DNA from 2 places in the Luteococcus japonicus genome. Region 2 is predicted to be linked to the other one. Evidence: riboswitches for the same ligand, from Rfam matches in the RefSeq annotation. Region 2 holds a riboswitch; the other holds the start of a gene.
The links. A riboswitch is a leader RNA that binds a small molecule or an ion and turns the genes downstream of it on or off. The one in region 2 is predicted to bind cobalamin.
Positions count from the first base shown of each region.

Region 1: linked by a shared signal. The riboswitch ahead of EDD41_RS17660 (class Ib ribonucleoside-diphosphate reductase assembly flavoprotein NrdI) and the one ahead of EDD41_RS11070 (VWA domain-containing protein) in region 2 are both predicted to bind cobalamin.

Region 1 covers NZ_RKHG01000001.1:3,204,675-3,217,878, forward strand. The annotation lists gene rplS (50S ribosomal protein L19) at 64-411, shown strand; gene lepB (signal peptidase I) at 533-1,327, shown strand; gene EDD41_RS15275 (ribonuclease HII) at 1,334-1,969, shown strand; gene EDD41_RS15280 (DUF2469 domain-containing protein) at 1,966-2,280, shown strand; gene EDD41_RS15285 (YraN family protein) at 2,374-2,784, shown strand; gene EDD41_RS15290 (YifB family Mg chelatase-like AAA ATPase) at 2,781-4,307, shown strand; gene dprA (DNA-processing protein DprA) at 4,304-5,449, shown strand; gene EDD41_RS15300 (hypothetical protein) at 5,463-6,089, shown strand; gene EDD41_RS15305 (FG-GAP-like repeat-containing protein) at 6,091-8,301, opposite strand; gene EDD41_RS15310 (phosphotransferase family protein) at 8,661-9,458, shown strand; tRNA gene EDD41_RS15315 (tRNA-Leu) at 9,475-9,558, shown strand; cobalamin riboswitch at 9,665-9,888, shown strand; gene EDD41_RS17660 (class Ib ribonucleoside-diphosphate reductase assembly flavoprotein NrdI) at 10,355-10,504, shown strand; gene EDD41_RS17665 (hypothetical protein) at 10,486-10,836, shown strand; partial or broken gene EDD41_RS17900 (ribonucleotide reductase N-terminal alpha domain-containing protein) at 10,852-11,001, shown strand; gene EDD41_RS17905 (hypothetical protein) at 11,038-11,202, shown strand; gene EDD41_RS18250 (DUF5703 family protein) at 11,230-12,387, shown strand; gene EDD41_RS15340 (aldo/keto reductase) at 12,329-13,204, opposite strand, start outside.
Region 2 covers NZ_RKHG01000001.1:2,318,454-2,328,462, forward strand. The annotation lists gene EDD41_RS11045 (nitrite reductase) at 1-262, shown strand, start outside; gene EDD41_RS11050 (precorrin-8X methylmutase) at 259-924, shown strand; gene EDD41_RS11055 (precorrin-2 C(20)-methyltransferase) at 921-2,504, shown strand; gene cobM (precorrin-4 C(11)-methyltransferase) at 2,501-3,250, shown strand; gene cbiE (precorrin-6y C5,15-methyltransferase (decarboxylating) subunit CbiE) at 3,259-4,485, opposite strand; cobalamin riboswitch at 4,528-4,669, shown strand; gene EDD41_RS11070 (VWA domain-containing protein) at 4,693-6,861, shown strand; gene cobN (cobaltochelatase subunit CobN) at 6,822-10,009, opposite strand, start outside.

The DNA.
Region 1 (13,204 bases), 890 kb from region 2:
GCGCGGAGATCCCAAGACGAAACCATCAGCATGGTGACCTGTGGCACTGGCGAGGAAGAGACAATGAGCAAGCTCATCCAGGAGATCGACAAGGCCTCCCTGCGCGACGACCTCCCCGATTTTCGGGCCGGCGACACCATCAAGGTGCACGTCAAGGTCGTCGAGGGCAACCGTTCGCGTGTGCAGGTCTTCACCGGCGTCGTGATCGCCCGCAATGCCGGCGGCATCCAGGAAGCCTTCACCGTCCGCAAGGTCAGCTTCGGCACCGGCGTGGAGCGTACCTTCCCGCTGCACTCCCCGATCATCGACAAGATCGAGGTCGAGCGTCGTGGCGACGTGCGTCGCGCCAAGCTGTACTACCTGCGTGGTCTGCGCGGCAAGGCCGCCAAGATCAAGGAGAAGCGTTCCTGACGCCTCCCAGCTGTCAAGGACAGGGCCCCTCACCTCGGTGAGGGGCCCTGTCCTTTGTCGTGGAGCACCTAGACTGTGCTGGGCGACGTGCGGTGCGTCGCGTTTGCGGAAGGTGGGCACGGTGGGCGAACAGACTCCTGGGCACGACGAGAACACGGGCTCGACGAGCACCGGCACCTCCCGTGGTCTGGGGGCGCGGATCCGCTCTGGACTCCTCGAGCTCCTGGTCGTGGTCGTCGGCGCCTTGGTCATCTCGGCGCTCCTGCGGGCCTTCGTCGGACAGATGTTCATCATTCCCTCGGGGTCCATGCAGACGACCCTGGAGATCGACGACCGGGTGGTCGTCTCCAAGCTCACCGATTTCGAGCGGGGTGACATCGTCGTCTTCGAGGACCCCGACAACTGGATCGTCTCCCGCCCGGCGGAGCGTTCGCAGCTGGGCAAGGTGGGGGAGACCATCGGCGTGCTGCCCGCCACGGGAACCAACCACCTGGTCAAGCGGGTGATCGGCATGCCCGGTGACCGGGTGAAGTGCTGCGATGCGCAGGGGCGGATGAGTGTCAACGGGGCCGCACTGGACGAGACCGCCTACCTCTACTCGGGTCCCGACGGCAGCCAGGTGCGCCCCTCGGACAATGACTTCGAGGTGGTCGTCCCCAAGGACCGGCTGTTCATGATGGGTGACCACCGTGACGAGTCCGGTGACTCCCGGATCCACCTGCAGGAGGGCACGCCGAAGGGGATGCGCGCCTTCGTCCCGGTATCCAAGGTGGTCGGGCCCGTGGTGGCGGTTGCTGCCCCGCTGGACCGGATCACCACCTTCTCCACGCCGGACACCTTCGCTGCGGTGCCTGAACCCACCCAGCCAGCACCGGACGCGCCCACCGTCGTGACCGGCGCCGGCACGGGGCGCTGAGCTGGTGTGATCCGTCCTGGCAAGGGCATCTATGGCTATGAACGTGCCCTGGCCCGCGCTGGTCTGGCACCCGTCGCCGGAGCCGACGAGGCGGGCCGGGGAGCCTGCGCCGGCCCTCTGGTGGCGGCCGCCGTCATCCTGGGCGACACCCCCAGCCGCCGTATCCAGGGATTGGCAGACTCCAAGCTCCTGACCGCCCGAGCTCGCGAGCGCGTCTACGGCGAGGTGATGGCCAAGGCGCTCAGCGTCGCCTGGGTCAGGGTCGAGGCAGCCGAGTGTGACCAGCTGGGGATGCATGAGGCCGACATCCAGGGCCTGCGCCGGGCCCTGTTGCGGCTGGACCAGCCGGCCTCCTACGTCCTGACCGATGGATTCCCGGTGGACGGGCTTGGGGTACCGGGTCTGGCGGTCTGGAAGGGGGATCGAGTCGCCGCCTGCGTGGCGGCGGCGTCAGTGGTGGCGAAGGTGACGCGTGACCGGATCATGGCGGGCTATGCCGACGCCTACCCGGACTATGCCTTCGACGTGCACAAGGGCTATGTCACGAAGCTGCACCAACAGCGCCTCGACGAGTTCGGTCCGTGTGAGATCCATCGGTTCAGCTATGCCAACGTCGCGCGCGCTAAGGTGGTCGCACCATGAGCGCCGAAGACCTTGAGCAGTACGAGAGCAAGCTGGAACTGGACCTGTACCGCGAGTACAAGGACGTCGTCGGCATCTTCACCTATGCCGTCGAGACCGAGCGGCGCTTCTACCTGTGCAATGCCGTGGACCTCAAGGTCCGCACCGAGGGCGGGGACGTCTACTACGAGGTGAGCATGGGAGATGCCTGGGTCTGGGACATGTACCGGCCGGCGCGCTTCGTGAAGTCCGCGAAGGTCCTGACCTTCCGCGACGTGTCGATCGAGGAGATCGCCCATTCGGACCTGCAGGTCCCGGACGACGAGGGTTGAGTTCTCCACAGCCACAGTGGGACAAGCGTCCCTGTGGATGACTGACAATTTCAGGGCCGCCGCGCACACACTGCAGTGTGGAGGTGGTTTCGAATGGACACGCGCACACCGACGCGCAGTCACGACCAACGCGTGGGGCGGCTGGGGGAAGACCTTGCCGACGCCCATCTGCGGGGCCTGGGATGGCAGATCATCGAGCGCAACTGGCGCTGCCGCGAGGGAGAGCTCGACATCATCGCGCGGGATCCAGACCCGGCCAGCCGGGGGACGCTGGTCTTCGTCGAAGTGAAGTACCGCTCCGGGCTGGGCTTCGGGGATCCTCTGGAGGCAGTCACGCGGGCGAAGGTGGCGAAGCTGCGCCAGCTCGGGCTGACCTGGCTGCGACAGCAGCGTGACCGCGGCAGGCCGCCCCTGACGGAAGACATCCGGATCGACGCGATTGGTGTCCTGCGCCGCGCCGGACAGCCGCACGAGGTCACACATGTGCGGGGGATCACGCGATGAACGCGGCGACGTCCTGGTCCGTCGCGCTCGTCGGGATGGAGGGCACGATGATCGAGGTGGAGGCCGCCATCGGCAGCGGGCTTCCAAAGACGGTGCTGGTGGGCCTGCCGGACACGGCGCTGTATGAGGCACGGGACCGCTGTCATGCGGCTGTCGGCAGCGTAGGGCTGAGTTGGCCGAGCCAGGTGGTCACCATCAACCTGACGCCGGCGAGCCTGCCCAAGGCCGGAACCCATTACGACCTGAGCATTGTCACTGCGGTCCTGGCCGCTGCCGGCACCGTGCCGGCCGACCGGGCAGCGCGTGTGGTTACGATGGGCGAACTGGGTCTGGATGGCCGGGTACGCCCCGTTCGGGGCGTGCTGCCGGCGCTGCTGGCGGCGCAGTCGGCTGGATTCGACATGGCCGTGGTGCCGGCGAACCAGGTGGGTGAGGCCGGTCTCGTCGAGGGGTTGACCATCTGGGGCGTGAGTTCACTGGTTGACCTGGTCGAGGTCTTGCACGGGCGGCCCGTGCTGGTGCCTGCCGCAGGGCGGCCCTCAGCGGCCCCGGAGCCGCACCAGTTGGATCTGGCCGACATCGTGGGTCAGGAGGATGCCAAGTACGCCCTGGAGGTGGCAGCGGCCGGCAGGCACCACATCTTCCTGTCAGGGCCGCCGGGGGTGGGCAAGACGATGCTCGCGGAGCGTCTGCCAGGCCTGCTCCCGCCCCTGACCCGCGGTGAGTCGCTGGAGGTCTCGGCAATCCATTCCCTGGCTGGGCATGACCTGAACGACGGGCTGATCAGCCGGCCCCCCTACGCGGACCCACATCACACCGTGTCCCCAGCAGCCATGCTGGGATCGGGATCGCGGGTGCCCAAACCCGGAGCCATTTCCCTGGCCCATCGGGGCGTGCTCTTCATGGACGAGGCACCACAGTTCGGCCGAGCCCTGCTCGATGCATTGCGGACTCCACTGGAATCTGGCTGGGTGACCATCAGCCGTGCGCAGGTGACGGCGCGTTTCCCATCGCGTTTCCAGCTGGTCATTGCGGCCAATCCATGCCCGTGCGGAAACCACGGCACCGTCGGCGTCGCCTGCCGCTGCACGCCGATGGAGGTGCGTCGGTATGCGGACAGGCTCAGTGGTCCGGTGCTGGACCGGATTGACCTCACGCAGCACCTCGTTCCGGTGCGCAAGGCATATCTCCAAAAGCAGTTCGGGTTGGGGGAGAGCACCGCGACGGTGGCCGGCCGGGTCGCCGGGGCGCGCGCGAGGCAGGCGGCGCGGTTGTCCGGCACGCCATGGCTGACCAATGGCGAGGTGCCTGGCCCCTTCCTGCGCAACAACCTGCCCACCGCGGAGGGACTGGATCTGGTGGACCATGCCCTCGTGACCGGGCGCCTGAGTTCCCGGGGTGCCGACAAGGTGATGCGGGTGGCGTGGACGCTCGCAGACCTTGAGGGGCATGACCGCGTCCTGCGTGATGACGTGGCCGCGGCGTTGGCGATGCGCAGTGGAGTGGCGGGGGTGGCGGCGTGAGTTCGGTCTGGGATGACGAACGGTTGGCCCGAGCCGCCCTGACCTCGGTCTGCGAGGCAGCATCGCCACCGCTGTGCCAGCAGGTGGCGATGCGTGGTGCGCAGGAGGTCTGGGAGGCCCTGCGGCACGGTGGTGGTGACGGCCGGTGGACCCGCCGCGCCAGGTCCCTCCGGGTCGAGGAGCTGTTGGAAGGCGCGCAGCGGCACGACGTGCGGTTCATCATGCCCACGGACGGCGAATGGCCGGTCCAGCTGGACGTGCTGGACCAGACCACGGTCGCCGCGCTGGGTGGCGCTCCCTTGGGACTGTGGCTTCGCGGGCCGGGCCGGCTGGGGCCCTGGGCCGAGCAGTCGGTGGCCCTGGTCGGGTCGCGGGCCAGCAGTCAGTACGGGGATCACGTGGCCACGGAGCTGGCCATGGACCTGGGGGAGCCGGCTCCGGGTGGGGCAGGGTGGACCATCATCTCGGGCGGGGCCTACGGCATCGACGGAGCGGCTCACCGTGGGGCGATCGCCGCCTCGGGGCGAACCATCGCGGTACTCGCAGGGGGACTCGACGAGCCATATCCGCGGGGCAACCAGGTGGTCTTCGATCGGCTCGCGAGTGAGCACCTCCTGGTCAGCGAGGTGCCGTGCGGCATCCGTCCCACGCGTCTGGCCTTCCTGGCACGCAACCGGCTGATCGCCGCACTTGCCGTGGGAACGGTGGTGGTCGAGGCGGCTGCTCGCTCGGGAGCCGCCAACACGGCGAACTGGGCCGCGGAATGCGGCCGCGTCCTGATGGCGGTTCCGGGCCCCGCCACCTCGTCCTTGAGCGTCACACCGCACCGCCTGGTCCGCGACGGGAGGGCGACGCTGGTCACCAACAGCCAGGACGTCCTTGCCCTGGTGGCGCCGCTTGCGTTGGCACCCCAACTCCCCGTCGGCGGTGAGTCGAGACCTCTGGACCGCGTCCCTCCGGAGCTGATGGCCATCCGTGAGGTGCTGCCGGCCCGCGGGAGCATGCCCGTCTCGCAGGTCGCCAGGCGAGCTGGGGTTGGCATGGCGGTGGCGCTGGCATCATTGGCCCAGTTGGAACAGATGCGGCTGGCCGGTCAGGACGAGATGGGCCAGTGGCGCGTCACGATGCCCGCGAGGACCTGACCAGGAGAAGGCCATGAAGTTGTATGCGAAGCCCGGCTGGCGGATGGCCCGACAGCTGACCGGAGATCTGGTGGTGCTCACCGCCATCGTCTGTTGGGCCATCGCCGCCCGCATCCTGGGGCGGGCGGTGGACCGGCTGGCCGCACCCGCGCGCAGCACGGGAGAGGCGGCACACTCCATGTCCGAACAGATGCGTCAGGCAGGGGAGCGGGTGGGAGGCGTCCCCGGCGTCGGGGACACACTGGCCTCGCCCTTCGGTTCGATGGCCGACGGGCTCGAGCAGATCAGCGCCCAGACGGCAGAGCAGGTGACCCAGGTGCACCAGCTGGCCACGATCACCTCGCTGGTCGTCTTCCTCCTCCCGACCCTGACCCTGCTCGTCCTCTGGTTGCCCCGACGAATCCGGTTCGTGCGCCAGGCGGCTGCTGCCAGAGCCTTCATCGACGCCGACGCGGACCTGGACCTCTTCGCACTACGGGCGATGGCCAATGTGCCGATGGCGAGCCTGGCCCGGATCACTCCGGACCCGGTGGGCGAGTGGCGGCGGGGCAACCAGGAGGTCGTGCGGCGGCTCGCGGAGCTGGAACTGGAACGCACCGGCCTGGCACTGCCAGAACCGGTGCGTCCACCTGGTCAGTGACTCAGGCAAACGTTCCGAGCACGGAGACGTCGGGCACCATGGCAACCGTGACGCCCCAGGCGCCGGTCCCACTCGCGGTGTTATACATCGTGCCGGTCGAGCGGCTCTTGGTCAGGTCCCAGCGGCCGTCGCCATTCGTGTCACCAATCGACCGAAGCCGTGTCCATCCACCCCATCCGCTACCGAGCAGCTTGTTCCCGGAGATCTTGCCGTCCGGGCTGCCGTAGTAGTCGAGCATGCGGCCATCGCTGGTGACGGCGAGGATGTCCACCACGCCAGCCTTGCGGAAGTCCCCGACGCTGGTCATCTTGGTGATGATGCTCCAGTTCGTGCCGATCTGGGTGCGCAGGTGCAGGCCACCATTGCTGGCGATGGAGTAGCGCCACAGCTGCTGGGAAGAGCCGATGGTGATGATCTCGGGCAGCCCGTCCTTGTTCATGTCGGGCGCGACATTGGGCTGACGCATGTACTGCCAACCGGTGCTCACCTGCCGCGCGTTCACGAATTGCCCATTGCCTCGGCCGTCCCATGCCCACATGGTCCCGTCCTTGCGGATGGCCATCAGCTCGGTCTGGCCGTCGCCATTGATGTCCGGGACCTGGGAGACCCAGGTGAACGGAGCCCCGGCCAGGAGGCTGCCCGTGGTTGCCGCTCCCGACGTGCCGTTCGTCTGGGTGGGGTACCACGTGACCTGGCCGGCACTGTTGACGCCCAGCACGTCGGCACGGCCGTCACCGTTCAGGTCCCCCTGCTTGCCTCCTACCTTGAGTGTGACGGTGGCGCGGCCATCCGTGATGCGCAGGGTGCCGTTCTCGAAGCGCTGCTCGACATTGGTCGAGCTGCTCCAGACAGCCTCCGCGATGGGGTAGCCGAGCCGAGTGAACTGCGTCGGATTGGCCTTGAGCCAGCTGTCGATGGATCCGGTGGTGGCCCGTGCTCCACCCACCGACGAAACGTGGATCGTCCCCTTCTGGAAGCGGACGAAGCTCTTGGAGGTGCTCGCGACAGTGGTCCCGCTGGTGGGCCAGCCAAGCCGGCTGAATCCATCTCCCGATCGATAGCGAGCATCTGCTGCCTTGTTCAGCTGGCGCGTGACATTCTCGGGCGTCTGGTAGATGCCGCCATTGGTGAAAGTGGTGGTGCGGCCGCCATTCCAGGGCCGCTCCATGACATGGACCGGGCCGAGCTTTGCCTCGCCTCCCGCTCCGACGTAGGCCTTGTAGATCAGGCTGTTCTGCCATCCCGACATCCGGTTGGCGACGTCCTGGCGCAGCGTGGGCATGTAGGCGGTGATGTTGGTGCCGGGGCAGCTGGTGCTCATCACATCACCGTGCCGTGCGATCCGGTTGATGCTCTTGCCAGCGAGGGTGAGCGTGCTGGTGGGGGTGCGGTAGTTGCCGGCCAGCTTCCAGGCCAGGATCCGGGACACGGCGCTCATCGCCTCCGGGCTCTGCTTGGCCTGCGAGGAGTTCATCATCACGCTGACACCGACGGTGTCGGTGTTCCAGCTCGTGGCGTGCGCCCCGTGCACCGGGTTCACGACGCCACCGTGACGTCCTTCGAAGATGGTGCCGTACTTGTCGACCAGGATGTTGTAGCCGATGTCACACCAGCCACGATCCTTGACGTGGTAGGCGTAGATGCCGCGCATGATCGAGGCGGACTGGCTGGCCGTGTAGCTGTTCGTGCCCGCGGTGTGGTGGACGATGGCGGCCTTGATGGTGGTGTCGATGCTGGCCGGCACGCAGCCGGCTCCGTTGTAGCTCAGCAGGCTCTCGTCGGCTCCCCACTCGGCGCGGGTCACCATCGAAGGCTGGGCGGGGACGGCGCTGCTCGTGGCAGCGGCCTGGACCGTGGCCCGGCTCGCGCCGTCTCCTTCGAGCACGCGTGAGTCGATCAAGGACAGGCGTGCGCCGGTGGACCGGACGGTGGTCGTGGCGGGCGCCACGATGCGGGCCTCGGCCGCGATGGCGTCGCCAACGTGGACTGCCTCGGTTCCCTGCCGGCCACCCTCGTTGCTGGTGGCCTCGTTCTGGAGGGTCTGCCAGGCCTGCCAACCGGCAGCTGTGCGGACCCTGACCTGGGCACTGGCTCCAGCCGGCATGGTCTGCCAGGTGACGCCCAGCATGGTGAATTCTCGGCTCGTCGTGGGGGTGGCCGCCAGGATCCTCTGGGTTGTGCCCGGGACGGTCGTCGCCGTGGTGCTGGGCACCAGGTCCACTGTGCTGCGGGCCGGCGTCGTCGGATCGACGGCGGGTGCCTTCGGGGCGGGCCCGCTGGGGGAGGGTGCCGCGTGGGCGAGTGGGGTGGTGAGGCAGCCGCCGAGGAGAGTAGCGGCAGCGAGTCCGGACGTGAGTTGGCGCAAGTGGTGACGTCGCAAGGCGGTCTCCGATGTGTTGGAATCGTGGTCACAGGTGGCGGCCCCCCGGCCCGTCCCTACGCATGAGAGCACCGCCATTGAAGCCATCTCGGACCATGACCGGCAAGTCGTACGTCATATTCCTGCACCATGGGATGAGTCTTCAATCACCTGCTCGCGAGCGGCTGCCGGGAGGAGGACAGGGGATGGGCATGATCAATCTGCAGGACCTGGAGTGGGGCGACGTCATCCACCAGGGCGACGGCGTGGTGGTCTGTGAGGCCGAGTTCGAGGGCGACGGGGTTGTCGTGAAGCGTTGGCAGCAAGGAGTTCTGGATGACGAGCTCGTCGCCCGCCGGCTGCTGCACGCGGTGGGGATCCCCTCTCGTGAGCTGCTGGGCTGCGGCGACGGATGGATGGTGCTGGAGGACCTCTCCCAGAGCATGTGGCGCCCCGTGGGGGACGGCGATCTGGCCAGTGCTCGAGTGGTGGAGGCTCTCGCCGCCTGGCTGGTCCAAGTCCATGGCATCGCGCCGGAGGGCTTGTCCGGATCCGTCGAGGAGGACCTCCTGTCGCCGGTGATGCTGGCGCTGGCGGCCGAGGCGGGGGAGGTCTCGGCGGATGAGCTGGCCCGGCTGCGGCGGCACCTCACGCAATGCCTAGGGCCGGGGGAAGCGCTCGCACTGGGCGGTGACGTGTTGGCCAACCTGTGGGTGCTCGGGGATGGGCTACGCGCCATGTCCGACGGGTTGCAGGCCAGTCACCGAGGTCATCCGGCGACGGACCTCGTGCTGATCAGCGAGGAACTGGGCGTCCTGTCGGACCACTTCCTGGCTGCCTACTGCCGCCATGCCGGTCTTGGCCGTCGGCAGGCCGACGCCTGGGTGGAGGCAGCCGGTGCGCGGGCCGTGCTGGTCCGTTGGGTGGCAACGGTTGTCTCCGGGGGAGCCGTGGATCCCGAGTTGGCGGCGCAGCTGCAGACTGCTATTGTTCATTGCTGTTGCCGGTGACCCCGGTGCTCACCCTGTCCGGGTGGCGGAATGGTAGACGCGCTAGCTTGAGGTGCTAGTGCCCGTAAAGGGCGTGGAGGTTCAAGTCCTCTTCCGGACACACTCTCAAAACCCCGGTTGACCAGGCAAGACGGTCAGGCGGGGTTTCTCTTTGCCCTCATTCTTCCCGCTGGCGCGTCATGTTGACGCTGGCCGTGGCATCACCCACTGCCCCTAGTGCTGGTTCCCTGCAGTTGCCACTGCATCTGGTGGTTGGTGCAGGGAGACAACAGGGAACCCGGTGAAAATCCGGGACTGCCCCGCAGCGGTATGGAGGAACGACCGACGACATCAGCACTGGCCCTTGGCTGGGAAGCGTCGTCCACTAGGAACACACCCCACTGGGTGCCCGCCTCCGAGTCCGAATACCTGCCAGCACTCCGGGCGGCACGCCCGGAGCAACCGACCGTCGGTCTCGTGGGAGGACCGGGTGCGTCTTGAAGCTCCCTGCCTGCGCGGCCCTGTGTGCTTCGAGGAGAGAGCATGTCGATCATCGTCTACATCAAGCCTGCCTGCGTGCAGTGCACTGCCACCTACAAGGCCTGACCAAGCACGGACTGGACTACGAGTCGTGGATCTCAGCCGGGACGAACAGGCCCTGCGCACAGTGACCGCGATGGGTCACCTGCAGGCCCCCGTCGTCGTCGACGGCGACGAGAGTTGGTCGGGTTTCCGTCCGGACCTGATCAAGCAGGCGGCCCTGCGGAGTGCCGCAGGGCGCGCATCCCCGTGCGCCTCGTCTACTTCTCCTCCGCCTCCCCGAACACCCATCGCTTCGTGCGCAAGCTGGGCCTGGAAGCCCAGCGCATCCCGCTCCACAGCCACGAGCCCGCCCTGCAGGTCACACACAGCCCTTCGTGCTCGTGGTGCCCACCTATGGCGGTGGCGAGGCGGGCGGTGCCGTTCCCAATGTCCCGCTGATCGACCGTTTCGAACTCAAGGGCACACCCGACGACGTCGAGCGAGTGCTGGAAAGGCTCACCACCTCATGGCCACCACCTTGCTGACCGACACGGGCGCCGAGACCATTCGCCGCGACCAGACCGATCATCACGCCCTCAACGCGATGCTGAACCTCTACGACGAGCAGGGCCACCTGCAACTCGATGCCGACAGGCAGGCGGCACACCAGTACTTCCGCCAGCACGTGAACCAGAACACCGTCTTCTTCCACTCGTTGGAGGAGAAGCTGGACTACCTGGTGGCGGAGGGCTACTACGAGGCCCCGGTGCTGGCAGCCTACGACTCGGCCTTCGTGATGTCGCTGTTCATGCTCGCCCACGCCGTGGAATTCCGCTTCCCGACCTTCATGGGCGCCTTCAAGTACTACACCTCCTAAACGCTCAAGACCTTCGACGGAAGCCGCTACCTGGAGCGCTTCGAGGACCGGGTGTGCATGGTGGCGCTGACCTTTGCTGCGGGAGACACGCAGTTGGCCGAGGCCGTCGTGGACGAGGTGATGGTCGGCATGTTCCAGCCCGCGACCCCGACCTTCCTCAATGCTGGCAAGGCACAGCGAGGGGAGCTTGTCTCCTGCTTCCTGCTGCGCGTCGAGGACAACATGGAGTCCATCTCCCGTGCGATCAATGCCTTCCTGAAGCTGTCCAAGCGTGGCGGCGGGGTGGCGCTGTCCCTGACCCTGTCCCTCGGGGTCGTGGTCCCGGACATCACCTTCCAGCTCGCCCGCGACAACGAGGACATGTAACTGTTCAGCCCCAACGACGTCGAACGGGTGTACGGGAAGGCCTTCAGCGAGGGCAATGTCACGGACTCCTACCGCGAGATGGTCACGATGCTCGACACCATCCAGGGCGCCGTGGGCGCCGTCTCGCTGATCCCCGACGCCCGGACCCCGCACGAGGAGGCCGTCTACACCAACATCGCCTTCATGGAGTCGGTGCACGCCGAGAGCTACAGTTCGATCTTCTCCACGCTCATCTCCACCGCGGAGATCGACGAGGCCTTCCGCTGGAGCGAGGAGAACCGGAACCTGCAGCGCAAGGCACGGATCGTCCTCGACAACTACTACGGCGACGATCCCGAGATGCGCAAGATGGCCTCCACCGTGCTGGAGTCCTTCCTGTTCTACTCGGGCTTCCATGCACCGATGTACTGGGCCAGCCGGGCACGGCTGACCAATGCCGCCGACCTGATCCGCCTGATCATCCGCGACGAGGCCGTCCACGGCTACTACATCGGCTACAAGTACCAGCAAGCGCTCAAGGACGCCTCGCCCGAGCGCCGGGAGGAGCTGAAGGAGTACACCTTCAGCCTGCTCTACGAGCTCCACGACAACGAGGAGGACTACACCGCAGACCTCTACGACCCACTCGGCCTCACCGAGGACGTCAAGATGTTCCTGCGCCACAACGCCAACAGGGCCCTGATGAACCTGGGCTACGAGGCGATGTTCCCCAAGGACGCCACGGCGGTCTTGCCCGCGATCCTTGGCCGCGTTGTCGCCGGGCGCCGACGAGAACCACGACTTCTTCTCCGGATCGGGCTCGTCCTATGTGATGGGCAAGAGTGTCAACACCGACGACGAGGACTGGGACTTCTGAGCTGCGGGCTCCTCGGCTCGCGGGGGCCGTGCCATCATGGCGGCGTGGGAATCGAGGAGCGGATCGGCTACATCGCGCAGCGCGTGGTCCACGTCGAGCACCAGCACGGCGCGGACTTCGAGGTGCAGACCATCACCCTGCCGCACACGGCCACCCGCAACCAGGTCCGCAAGCTGCTCACCGAGGAGGCCGAGTACGGCCACTGGGAGCTCCAGCGGCTGCGTCGCTACCGGGACGGCTCGACCCAGGCGTGGCTGCGCCGCAAGGTGATCAAGGTGCGTTCGACGCTGGCCGGTCCCGCTCCCGCAGCTGGTTCGGGCCACCCGTGACGTCGTCGAGGGCGGCGACGATGGGCTGCGGCAGCTCGGTCTCGTCGAGGTCCAGGTAGGGCTGCAACTGCTCCAGGGTGCGGGCACCCAGCAGCGGTGCCGTCACGACCGGGGCATCGCGCACCCACAGCATCGCCACCTGTTCCGGGCTCAGGTCGAGTCCCTCCGCGGCTCGGACCACAGCTTCGGTGATGGCGCGGGACTTGCTCTCAAGGTAGGGCTCCACGAACCACGCGAAGTGGTCGCTGGCAGCGCGGGAAGCCCGCGGTGTGCCGGTGCGGTACTTGCCGGTCAGCACACCCCGGCCGATCGGGGACCAGGGGAACAGGCCCATGTCGTGGGCGCGCAGCGCCGGCAGCACCTCGAGCTCCGCCCGTCGGGCCAACAGGGAGTACTCCACCTGCCCGCTGGCCAGCGGCGTGCGTCCGGGCACGGCCTGCTGCCATGTGGCCGCCCGCGCGGTCTGCCAGCCGATGTAGTTGCAGACCCCCACATAGCGGGCCATTCCGGTACTCACGGCGTGGTCGAGGGCCGCCAGGGTCTCCTCCAGCGGGGCATCGCCCCAGGCGTGCACCTGCCAGAGGTCGACGTGGTCGGTGTGCAGCCGCCGCAGCGAGGCCGTCAGGTCGTCGAGCAGGGCGCCACGCGAGGTGTCGACGCTACGTCTGCCGTTGTGGATGCCGAATCCACCCTTGGTGGCGATCACCAGGTCCTCGCGGCGCACATCGGTGTGGATCAGCTTGCCGATGACCTTCTCGGCCACCCCGTGACCGTAGGCAGGGGCCGTGTCCACCAGCGATCCGCCGGCCTCGACGAA
Region 2 (10,009 bases):
CGCAGAGCGCGGTGACGGCCCCGAGGCCGCCTGGCATGTCAACGAGCTGACCAGCCCGCTGGCCGACGCCCAACCAGCAGACCCGCGCCTGCCACGGCCCGACGAGCCGCTGCCCTTCGTGGCGGCGGACGGCTGGGAACACCTGGCGGTGGGTGCCGATGGCATCGCCGGCGAGGAGCTCCTGGCGCGGCTGGCGGGGCAGGCCCGGGTACGGGTGACGCCTTGGTACGGCATCGTCGTCTGGGACGGAGGGCAGGCATGAACCAGCAGACCAGGCCGTCGCGCCACTACGACTACATCGATTCCGGAGCCGCGATCTACGTCGACTCCTTTGCGACGATCCGCCGCGAGGCGGACCTGTCACGTGTTCCCGCCGACGCCGAGAAGCTCGCGGTGCGCATGATCCACGGCTCGGGCCAGGTGGATCTGGTCGACGACCTGGTGGTGCACCCCGGCTTCATGTCCGCGGCGCGCGGCGCATTGCAGGCCGGTGCGCCGATCCTGTGCGACGCGACGATGGTGGCCACAGGGGTCACGCGCGCCCGGCTGCCCCGGGACAATGACGTCATCTGTCTGCTGAAGGACCCGCGGGTTGCTGAACTGGCCAAGGATTTCGGCACCACCAGAACCGCCGCTGCGGTGAGCCTGTGGCAGCCGCGGCTGGAGGGGGCGCTGGTGGCGATCGGCAATGCCCCCACTGCCCTGTTCCACCTGCTCGAGATGATCCTGGACGGCGGCCCGCGTCCCGCGGCGATCATCGGCTGCCCGGTGGGTTTCATCGGCGCGGCCGAATCCAAGCAGGCCCTCGAGCAGTTTGCCGCGGTGCACGGCATCGACATTCCCTTCGTCACGGTGCGGGGCCGTCGCGGCGGCTCGGCGATGACCTCCTCTGCTCTCAATGCGATTGCGCAGGAGAAGGAGTGAGCGCCGCGCAGGGGCATTTCTACGGCGTCGGCGTGGGGCCCGGTGACCCCGAACTGGTCACCCTGAAGGCGGCGCGACTGATCGGTGACGCCGACGTGGTGGCCTACCACGCGGCGGCCGGCAAGCCGTCGAATGCGCGGGGGATCGTCGCGGACCTGCTGCCCGAGGGGGTGGTGGAGGAGCGCCTGGAGTACCCGGTGACCACCGGCAGCACCGACCATCCCGGTGGCTATGCCGGGGCGATGGCGGACTTCTATGCGCACAGTGCCGCCCGGCTGGCTGCGCACCTGTCAGCGGGCCGCACCGTGGTGCTGCTGGCCGAGGGCGACCCCATGCTCTACGGCAGCTTCATGTACATGCATGACCGCTTGTCAGCGAGTTTCCCCACCGAGGTGGTGCCCGGCGTGCCGGCCTTCCTGGCGGCGACGGCGACCACCGCCAATCCGCTGGTGCGCCAGACCGACGTGCTGACGGTGCTGCCCGGCACCCTCGAAGAGCCGGAGTTGGCCCGTCGCCTGGCCGACACCGACGGCGCCGTGATCATGAAGCTGGGCAGGAATTTCACCAAGGTGCGCAGGGCGCTCGCCGCGGCCGGCCGGCTGGACGGTGCGCTGTACGTGGAGCGTGCCTCGATGGAAGCCGAGCGTTGGCTCCCGGTCGCCGACGTCGATCCGGAGTCGGTGCCCTACTTCAGCCTCGTCGTGCTGCCCGGGGATGCCGCGCACGGGAAGCGCTCCCGCACCCTCCCCGAGCCCTCTTCCTCGTTCCCCGAGTCTTCTCCCTCGTTCCCCGAGCTTGTCGAGGGGGCGACGGCGCCCGCCCCGGCCGAACTCCTGGTGGTGGGCCTGGGGCCCGGCCCCGACCGCTGGATCACCCCCGAGGTCTCCGACGCCCTGGCCCGGGTGCAGCACGTCGTCGGCTACGGCCCCTATGTGAACCGCGTGCCGCAGCGCGAGGGGCTGACCCGGCATGCCAGCGGAAACACCGTCGAGGTGGACCGGGCGCGGCTCGCACTCGACCTGGCCCTGGCGGGGGAGTCCGTGGCGGTGGTCTCGGGCGGCGACGCCGGTGTCTTCGGAATGGCCTCGGCGGTCTTCGAGGCCGCCGAGGATCCACGTTTCGGTGGGGTGCCGGTCCGGGTGCTGCCCGGTGTGAGTGCCGTGCAGGCGGTCGCGGCCCGGGCAGGTGCCCCGGTGGGCGCCGACTTCGCCGTCGTCTCGCTGAGCGACCGGCTCAAGCCCTGGCAGGTGGTGGAGGAACGGCTGCGGCACATTGCCCGGGCTGATCTGGTGCTGGCCGTCTACAACCCCGCCTCCCGCAGCCGCACCGAGCAGGTTCACCGCTTCCGTGAGGTCCTGCTGGAGGAATGCAGCCCGCAGACCGTCGTCGTGATGGGCCGCGACGTGGGCCGCGCCGAGGAATCCTTGACAGTGACCACTCTGGAGGCGCTCGATCCGTCGGTGATCGACATGAAGTGCCTCCTCATCGTGGGATGCCGGGGGACGAGGGTGACCCCTTCCGGTCAGGTGTGGAGCCCCCGTTTCGTGCGTGCCGCGTCGGCCCAGGAGGCAATCCAGTGATCCACTTCGTGGGCGCCGGCCCCGGCGCCGCAGACCTGTTGACCGTTCGGGCCACCCGCTTGCTGGCCACCGCCGACGTCGTGCTCTACCCGGGCACCTATCTGGACCCCGAGGTGCTGGCGCACGTCAGCGACGGTGCCGAACTGGTCGACACCCAGCACCTGAGCCTCGACGAGATCACCGAGCACCTGGTGGCCGCAGAGCGTGACGGGCGTCAGACGGTCCGGTTGGGCACCGGCGACATGAGCGTCTACTCGGCCCTGCACGAGCAGACCCGACGGTTGGACGCCGCCGGCGTGGAATGGGACGTGACGCCGGGCGTCCCCGCCTATGCCGCTGCCGCCGCGGCGGTGGGACGGGAACTGACGGTACCCCTGGTGGCGCAGTCGGTGGTGCTGACCCGCACCCGCGCCCGGTCCACCCCGATGCCCGACGGCGAGGAACTCAAGAACTTTGCCGCCACCGGCGCGACGTTGGTGCTGCACCTTGCCATCACCCGTACCCGGGAGTTGATGGCAGAGCTGGAGCCTACCCATGGCCCCGACTGCCCGGTGGTCGTCGTCAGCCGCGCCAGCCAACCCGAGGAGCAGGTGCTGCGCGGCACCGTCGGCACCATCGCCGACGCAGTGGAGCAGGCGGGTCTGAGGCAGGCCGCCGTGATCCTGGTGGGCCGGGCACTGGATGCCACCGGTGGCGAGAGCTACCTCTACGACGCGCAGCGGGAACGTCGGGCCCGCGCCAGCTGAGGTCCCCGTTAGGACGACGGCCTGGTCCAGTGCCACTGGGTGACGGTGCGGGCGGGCCCCCAACCGGTGGAGCTGCCGCTGGCGTCACTGTTCTCAACCGTCAGCCGGGTCAGTTCCCCGCCGCGTTCGGCGAGGGCCGTGGCCAGCAGTCTCTCGGTCTCCAGCGTCACGGCGTGGACGACGATCCGTCCGCCCGGCCGCAGCGCGTCCAGACAGGCCTCCAGCACACCGGGGCAGGTGGCGTCGCCGCCGATGAAGATCGCGTCAGGAGCCTCCAGGTCGGCCAGGGCGTCGGGCGTCGGTCCGTTGACCACGCGCAGCCCGGGAACCCCCAGCCGGTGGGCATTGCGGCAGGCGCGCTCGGCATTCCCAGCACTTGGTTCGACGGCGGTGGCGCGGCAGCTGGGGTGGCTGCGCATCCACTCGATGCCGAGGGACCCGGACCCGGCGGCGACATCCCACAGGTGCTCTCCCGGGAGGGGTTGCAGGCGGGACAGGGCACTGGCGCGCAGGTCTCTCCCGGTGATCTGGCCGTCGTGCTCATAGGCGTCGTCGGGCAGGCCCGGTGCCCATCCGGCCTCGGCGGGACCCGCCAGTTCCAGGGCCACGATGTTGAGCCTGGGGGACTCCCCCGCCCAGCCCTCGGCGCAACCGCCGTGCCGTGACTCCCGGTCCGAGCCCAGGTTCCCCAGCACGTGCAGCGTCGACTTGCCGTAGCCACAGGCGGTCAGCAGCGCCGCGAGTCGCTCGGGGGTGGTCTCGTCGGAACTCAGCACCAGCACGCGACGCCCGGGGGCCAGCTCGCGCAGCGCCAGTTCCACCGGCCGTCCGACGACGCTGACCACCGCGCAACCCTCGGCTGACCAACCCATCCGCGCACGCGCCAGCGCCACCGAGGAGACCGCCGGATCGATCTCCACCCGCTCGGCACCCAGCAGTTCCACCAGGGTGGTGCCGATGCCGCTCACCAACGGATCGCCACTGGCCAGCACCGTGACCTGCGCCGCGGCCGGCAGTGAGCCGAGCAATCCGGGAAGTGTCTCCCGCAGGGGCGAGGGCCACGGCTCGCGACGCTGCCCCTCGACGTCGGGAAGCATCGCCAGGTGTCTGGCGCCGCCCAGCACCACATCGGCCTGCAACAGCTCCTCACGCTGGGAACAGGTCAGCCCGGCCCAGCCTTCGGCGCCAATTCCCAGCACCAGCAGGTGCGGCCCGTCTGCGGTGCGCAAGGTCATGCAGGAACGCTAGCGCTCCCCTTGTCGGGCCGCATCCGCGCTAGGGTGGGCGGAGCACGAGGTGCCCCGATCGGCCAGTCCGGGAGGGGAGAATCTGGGAAGCCGGTGGGAGTCCGGCACAGGCCCGCTGCGGTGATCGACGAAAGTCGTCAGTCCGAAGACCGGCCTCGCGCATTTCCTGTCCGGCAACGAATGAGCGGGAGCCTCATGCCACAGCACTATCCCTTCACGGCCATCGTCGGTTGCGAGCCAGACGCGCTCGACCCGATGGGCCTGTCCCTGGTGCTCAGCACCATCTCGCCCCAGGTCGGTGGGGTGCTGGTGCGCGGCCAGAAGGGCACCGCCAAGTCGACCGCGGTGCGCGCCCTGGCCGAGGTGCTGCCACGGATCAGCGTCTACGACGGCGACCGTTTCTCCATCGATCCCGACGATCCGCAGGCCATCTCACCCGACGGCCCCTTCACCGCAGAGAGCGCGCGTCACGAACGTCCGGTGCGGCTGGTCGAGCTGCCCGTCGGCGCCACCGAGGACCGGGTCCTCGGCTCACTGCACCTACAGAGTGCCTTGTCAGCAGGCGAGGTGAGCTATGAGCCCGGCCTTCTGGCCCGGGCCCACCGCGGCATCCTCTACGTCGACGAGGTGAACCTGCTGCACGACCACCTGGTCGACCTGCTGCTGGATGCCGCCGCCATGGGCCGTTCCACCGTCGAGCGCGACGGCATCTCGGTGAGCCACCAGGCGCGCTTCGTCCTGATCGGCACCATGAACCCGGAGGAGGGCGAGCTGCGCCCGCAGCTGCTCGACCGCTTCGGCCTCACCGTCGAGGTCTCCGCCCCGAATGAGCACGCCGCCCGCGCCGCCGTGGTGCGCCGCCGGATGGCCTTCGACAGCGATCCCACAGCCTTCATCGCCGCCCATGCCGCCGACGAAGCGGCCCTGAGCGCGCGGATCGCCGATGCCCAGCAGCGCCTCGGCGCCGTCCGGCTGGGCGACGCCGCACTGCTCAAGATCGCCGAGGTCTGCGCCGCCTTCGAAGTGGACGGCCTGCGCGCCGACATCGTCACCGCCCGCACCGCCATCGCCCACGCCGCCTGGTGCGGCCGGGCCAGCGTCACGCGCGAGGACATCCGCCAGGCAGCGCTGCTCGCCCTGCCGCACCGCCGCCGTCGCAACCCCTTCGATGCGCCCGGCATGGACGAGGAGCTGCTCGACCAGATCCTGGGCGACGACGAACTGCCACCCGACGAGCCGCACAAACCCGACGAACCCGGCCCCGAGGACCCCGAACAGGGCGAGGCCACCGACCCGCAGGGCGACCTGCCGCAGGGAGATGGTCAGGGAAAAGCACCTGAGGGTGGCCCCGACCAGGAGCCACCCGCCGTCGACCAGCCCCGGGACACCCCGGAGAACAGTTCCGACGTGAACCCGCCCGAGCAGGACCTCCCGGCCCCTCCGCCCACCGGCGCGGTCCCGGAGACCGTCGTGCAGGCCGGTACCCCGTCGCCCCGGCCACGCACCTTCACCGTCCGAGGCCTTGGTGAAGGGGCCGCGGGGCGACGTTCCCGGGCCATCACGTCGAGCGGCCGCCGGGTGGGGGCTCGCCGCCCCGAGTCGGGGCCCGGTTCCCTGCACCTGGTGGAGACGCTGCGCGCCGCGGCGGGGGAGCAGCCCCGCCGCCGCGCCCTGCAGCCTCCGACCCCCGAGCCGGTCGAGGGGCTCGACATCCGCGCCGAAGACCTGCGCCTGGCAGTGCGTGAGGGGCGGGAGGCCAACCTGGTGCTCTTCTGCGTCGATGCCTCCGGTTCGATGGCGGCACGCAAACGCATGGTGCAGGTGAAGACCGCGATCCTCAGCCTGCTGCTGGATGCCTACCGTCGGCGCGACAAGGTGGGCCTGGTGACCTTCCGCGGGCAGGGCGCGGAGCTGGCCCTGCCACCGACCCGCAGCATCGACATTGCCGCGGCCCGGCTCGACGAGATCCCCGCGGGTGGCCGCACCCCGCTTGCCGAAGGACTGCTGGAGACCGCCCGGGTGCTGCGACGCGAGCAGCTGCGCGACCCCCAGCTGCGCCCGCTGCTGGTGCTGGTCACGGACGGCCGCGCCACAGCCGGGGCGGGGGCCGTCGACCGGTCACGCCAGGCAGCGGACTTCGTCGCCGGCCTGGGGATCTCGACGGTGGTGATCGACGGGGAGCAGGGCCCGCTGCGCCTCGGGCTGGCGCGCCAGCTGGCCACGCGCATGGGCGCCGAGCACGTGCCCGTCGACGAGGTCACCGCAGACGGCCTGACCCGCACCGTGCGGTCGCAGCTGCCGCTGTCACACCCGGCCCCAAGCACTCACTCGTCGTCCTCCAGGTCTCCCTCGACCTCCAGGTAGACCTGCTGCAACTGCTGCATCAGGTCGGCGTCGGGCTGCTCCCACAGGCCACGCTCGGCGGCCTCGTGCAGGCGTTCCACGATCCCGCGTAGCGCCCACGGATTGCTGGTGCGCATGAACTCCTGCGTGGTCTCGTCCAGCACGTACTCGCGCGCCACCCGGTCGTACATCCAGTCCTCGACGACGCCGGCGGTGGCGTCGAAACCGAAGAGGTAGTCGACGGTGGCGGCCAGCTCGAAGGCCCCCTTGTAACCGTGGCGCTGCATCGCCGCGATCCACCGGGGATTGACGACGCGGGCGCGGAAGACGCGGGCGGTCTCCTCGCTCAGGCTGCGGGTGCGGACCCGGTCCGGGCTGGTGGAGTCACCCACATAGGCCTTGGGCTCCGCGCCGGTCAGTGCCCGCACGGTGGCGATCATGCCGCCGTGGTACTGGTAGTAGTCGTCGGAGTCGATGATGTCGTGCTCGGCGGAGTCGACATTCTTGGCGGCCACCTGGATGCGCCGGTAGTTGGTGCGCATGTCGTCGCTGGCGGGAACGCCGTCCAGTCCGCGCCCGTAGGCGAAGCCGCCCCAGGCCGTGTAGACCTGCGCCAGGTCGTCGTCACTGCGCCAGTTGCCGCTCTCCACCACCTGCAGGATTCCCGCCCCGTAGCTGCCGGGCTTCGAGCCGAAGATGCGGGTGCGGGCGCGCCGCTGGTCGCCGTGTTCGGCCTGGTCTGCCAGGGCGTGGGCGCGCACGTAGTTCTGGTCGTCGGGCTCGTCCAGTTCCGCCACCATCGCCACCGCGTCGTCCAGCATGGCGATGACGTGGGGGAAGGCGTCGCGGAAGAAGCCCGAGATGCGCACCGTCACGTCGATGCGGGGACGGCCCAGTTCGGCCAGCGGCACCACCTCCAGCCGGCTGACCCGACGCGAGGCCTCGTCCCATTCGGGGCGCACGCCCATCAGGGCCAGCACCTCGGCGATGTCGTCGCCGCTGGTCCGCATCGCGGAGGTGCCCCACACACTCAGCCCCACCGACGTGGGGTAGGCGCCCGTCTCGGCCAGGTGGCGCTGCAGCAAGGAGTCGGCCATCGCCTGACCCGTCTGCCAGGCAAGCCGCGACGGCACCGCGCGCGGGTCGACGGTGTAGAAGTTGCGCCCGGTCGGCAGCACGTTCACCAGCCCGCGCAGTGGGGATCCCGACGGCCCCGACGGGATGAAACCACCCTCCAGCGCGTGCAGCACGGCAGTCAGCTCGTCGGTGGTGCGATCCAGCCGCGGCACCACCTGTTCTGCGGCGAAGCGCAGCACCTGGGCCACCTCGCCCCTCGACAAGCTCGGGGATCGTGGTGGGATTTCATGTCCGTCGGCCGAGCCTGTCGAGGCCCCGAGCACCCGGGAGACCACGTCATCGGCACGTTCGGGATCCCAACCGGCCTCCTCCATCGCCTGCACCAGTGCGCGGGCCTCTGCCTCCACCTCGTCGGTGCGCGCCGAGTCGGCGTCGTCCCCGAGCCCGAGGGCGCGACGGAGCCCCGGCACGGCATCACTCGCGCCGCCCCAGACCTGCTGCGCGCGCAGGATCGCCAGCACCAGGTTGACCCGCGCCTCACCGGCGGGCGCAGCGCCCAGGGTGTGCAGGCCGTCGCGGATCTGCGCGTCCTTGATCTCACACAGCCAGCCGTCGACGTGCAGCAGGAAGTCGTCGAACTCCTCGTCCTGCGGCCTTTCCTCCAGGCCCAGGTCACGGTGCATCTCCGCGGCGCGCATCAGCGCCCAGATCTCACCGCGCACCGCCGGCAGCTTCGCCGGGTCCATCGACGCGATGTTGGCGTGTTCGTCGAGCAGCTGCTCCAGCCGGGCGATGTCGCCATAGCTCTCGGCGCGCGCCATCGGCGGCACCAGGTGGTCGACGATCACCGCATGTGCCCGACGCTTGGCCTGCGCCCCCTCGCCCGGATCGTTGACGAGGAAGGGGTAGACCAGCGGCAGCGAGCCGATCGCGGCGTCGGGTCCGCAGGCTGCGCTCAGCGCCGCATTCTTGCCCGGCAGCCACTCCATCGAGCCGTGCTTGCCCAGGTGCACCACGGCGTGCGCGCCGAAGCCGTGCTCGAGCCACCGATAGGCGCCGATGTAGTGGTGGCTGGGGGCCATGTCCGGGTCGTGGTAGATCGCGACGGGGTTCTCGCCGAAGCCGCGCGGCGGCTGGATCAGGATCACCACATTGCCGGCCTGCAGGGTGGCCAGCACCAGTTCCCCGTCGTCATTGACGAACAGGCTGCCCGGTCCCTCGCCCCAGGCCTCCCGCATCCGGTCGCGCAGTTCGACGGGCAGGTCGGCGGTCCACTCGCGGTACTGCTCGGCCGTGATCCGCACGTGCGCGTCGGTGAGCTGCGCGCTGGTGAGCCACTCCTCGTCCTGACCACCGGCGGCGATCAGGGCGTGGATCAGCGCATCACCCGCGCGGGTCTCGGCCTCGGGGCTGCCGTCGGAGCCGTCGACGATCCGGGTCACCTCATTGTCGCCACCCAGGTCATAGCCCTGTTCGCGGAGCCGACGCAGCAGGCGGATCGCCGAGACGGGCGTGTCCAGGCCCACCGCATTGCCGATCCGGGCGTGCTTGGTGGGGTAGGCGCTCAGCACCAGCGCCAGCTTCTTGTCCCGGTTGGGCGTGTGGCGCAGCCGGGCATGATTGACGGCCAGCCGCGCCAACCGGGTGCAGCGCTCCGGGTCCGCGACATAACGGGGCAGACCCTCGTCGTCGAACTCCTTGAAGCTGAAGGGGCCGGCGATGATGCGGCCGTCGAATTCCGGGATCGCGATCTGGGTGGCCGAGTCCAGCGGTGTGACGCCTTCGTCATTGTCCTGCCACTCGGTGCGGCTGCTGGTCAGGCACAGGCCCTGGATGATCGGGATGTCGAGTTCCGCCATCCGGGCGACGTCCCACGCCTCGTCATCGCCGCCCGCCTGGGCGCTGGCCGGGGAGGAACCACCAGCGGCGAGCACCGTGACCACCAGGGCATCCAGGCTCGCCAACGCCTGGTAGAGCTCGTCGGGGGCCTGCCGCAGCGAGCCCGCGAAGATGGGCAGCCCCACCGCGAGCCCCGTCGCATCGATCGCGTCGGCCAGGTCGTGCGCAAAGGCGGCATTGCCACTGACCTCGT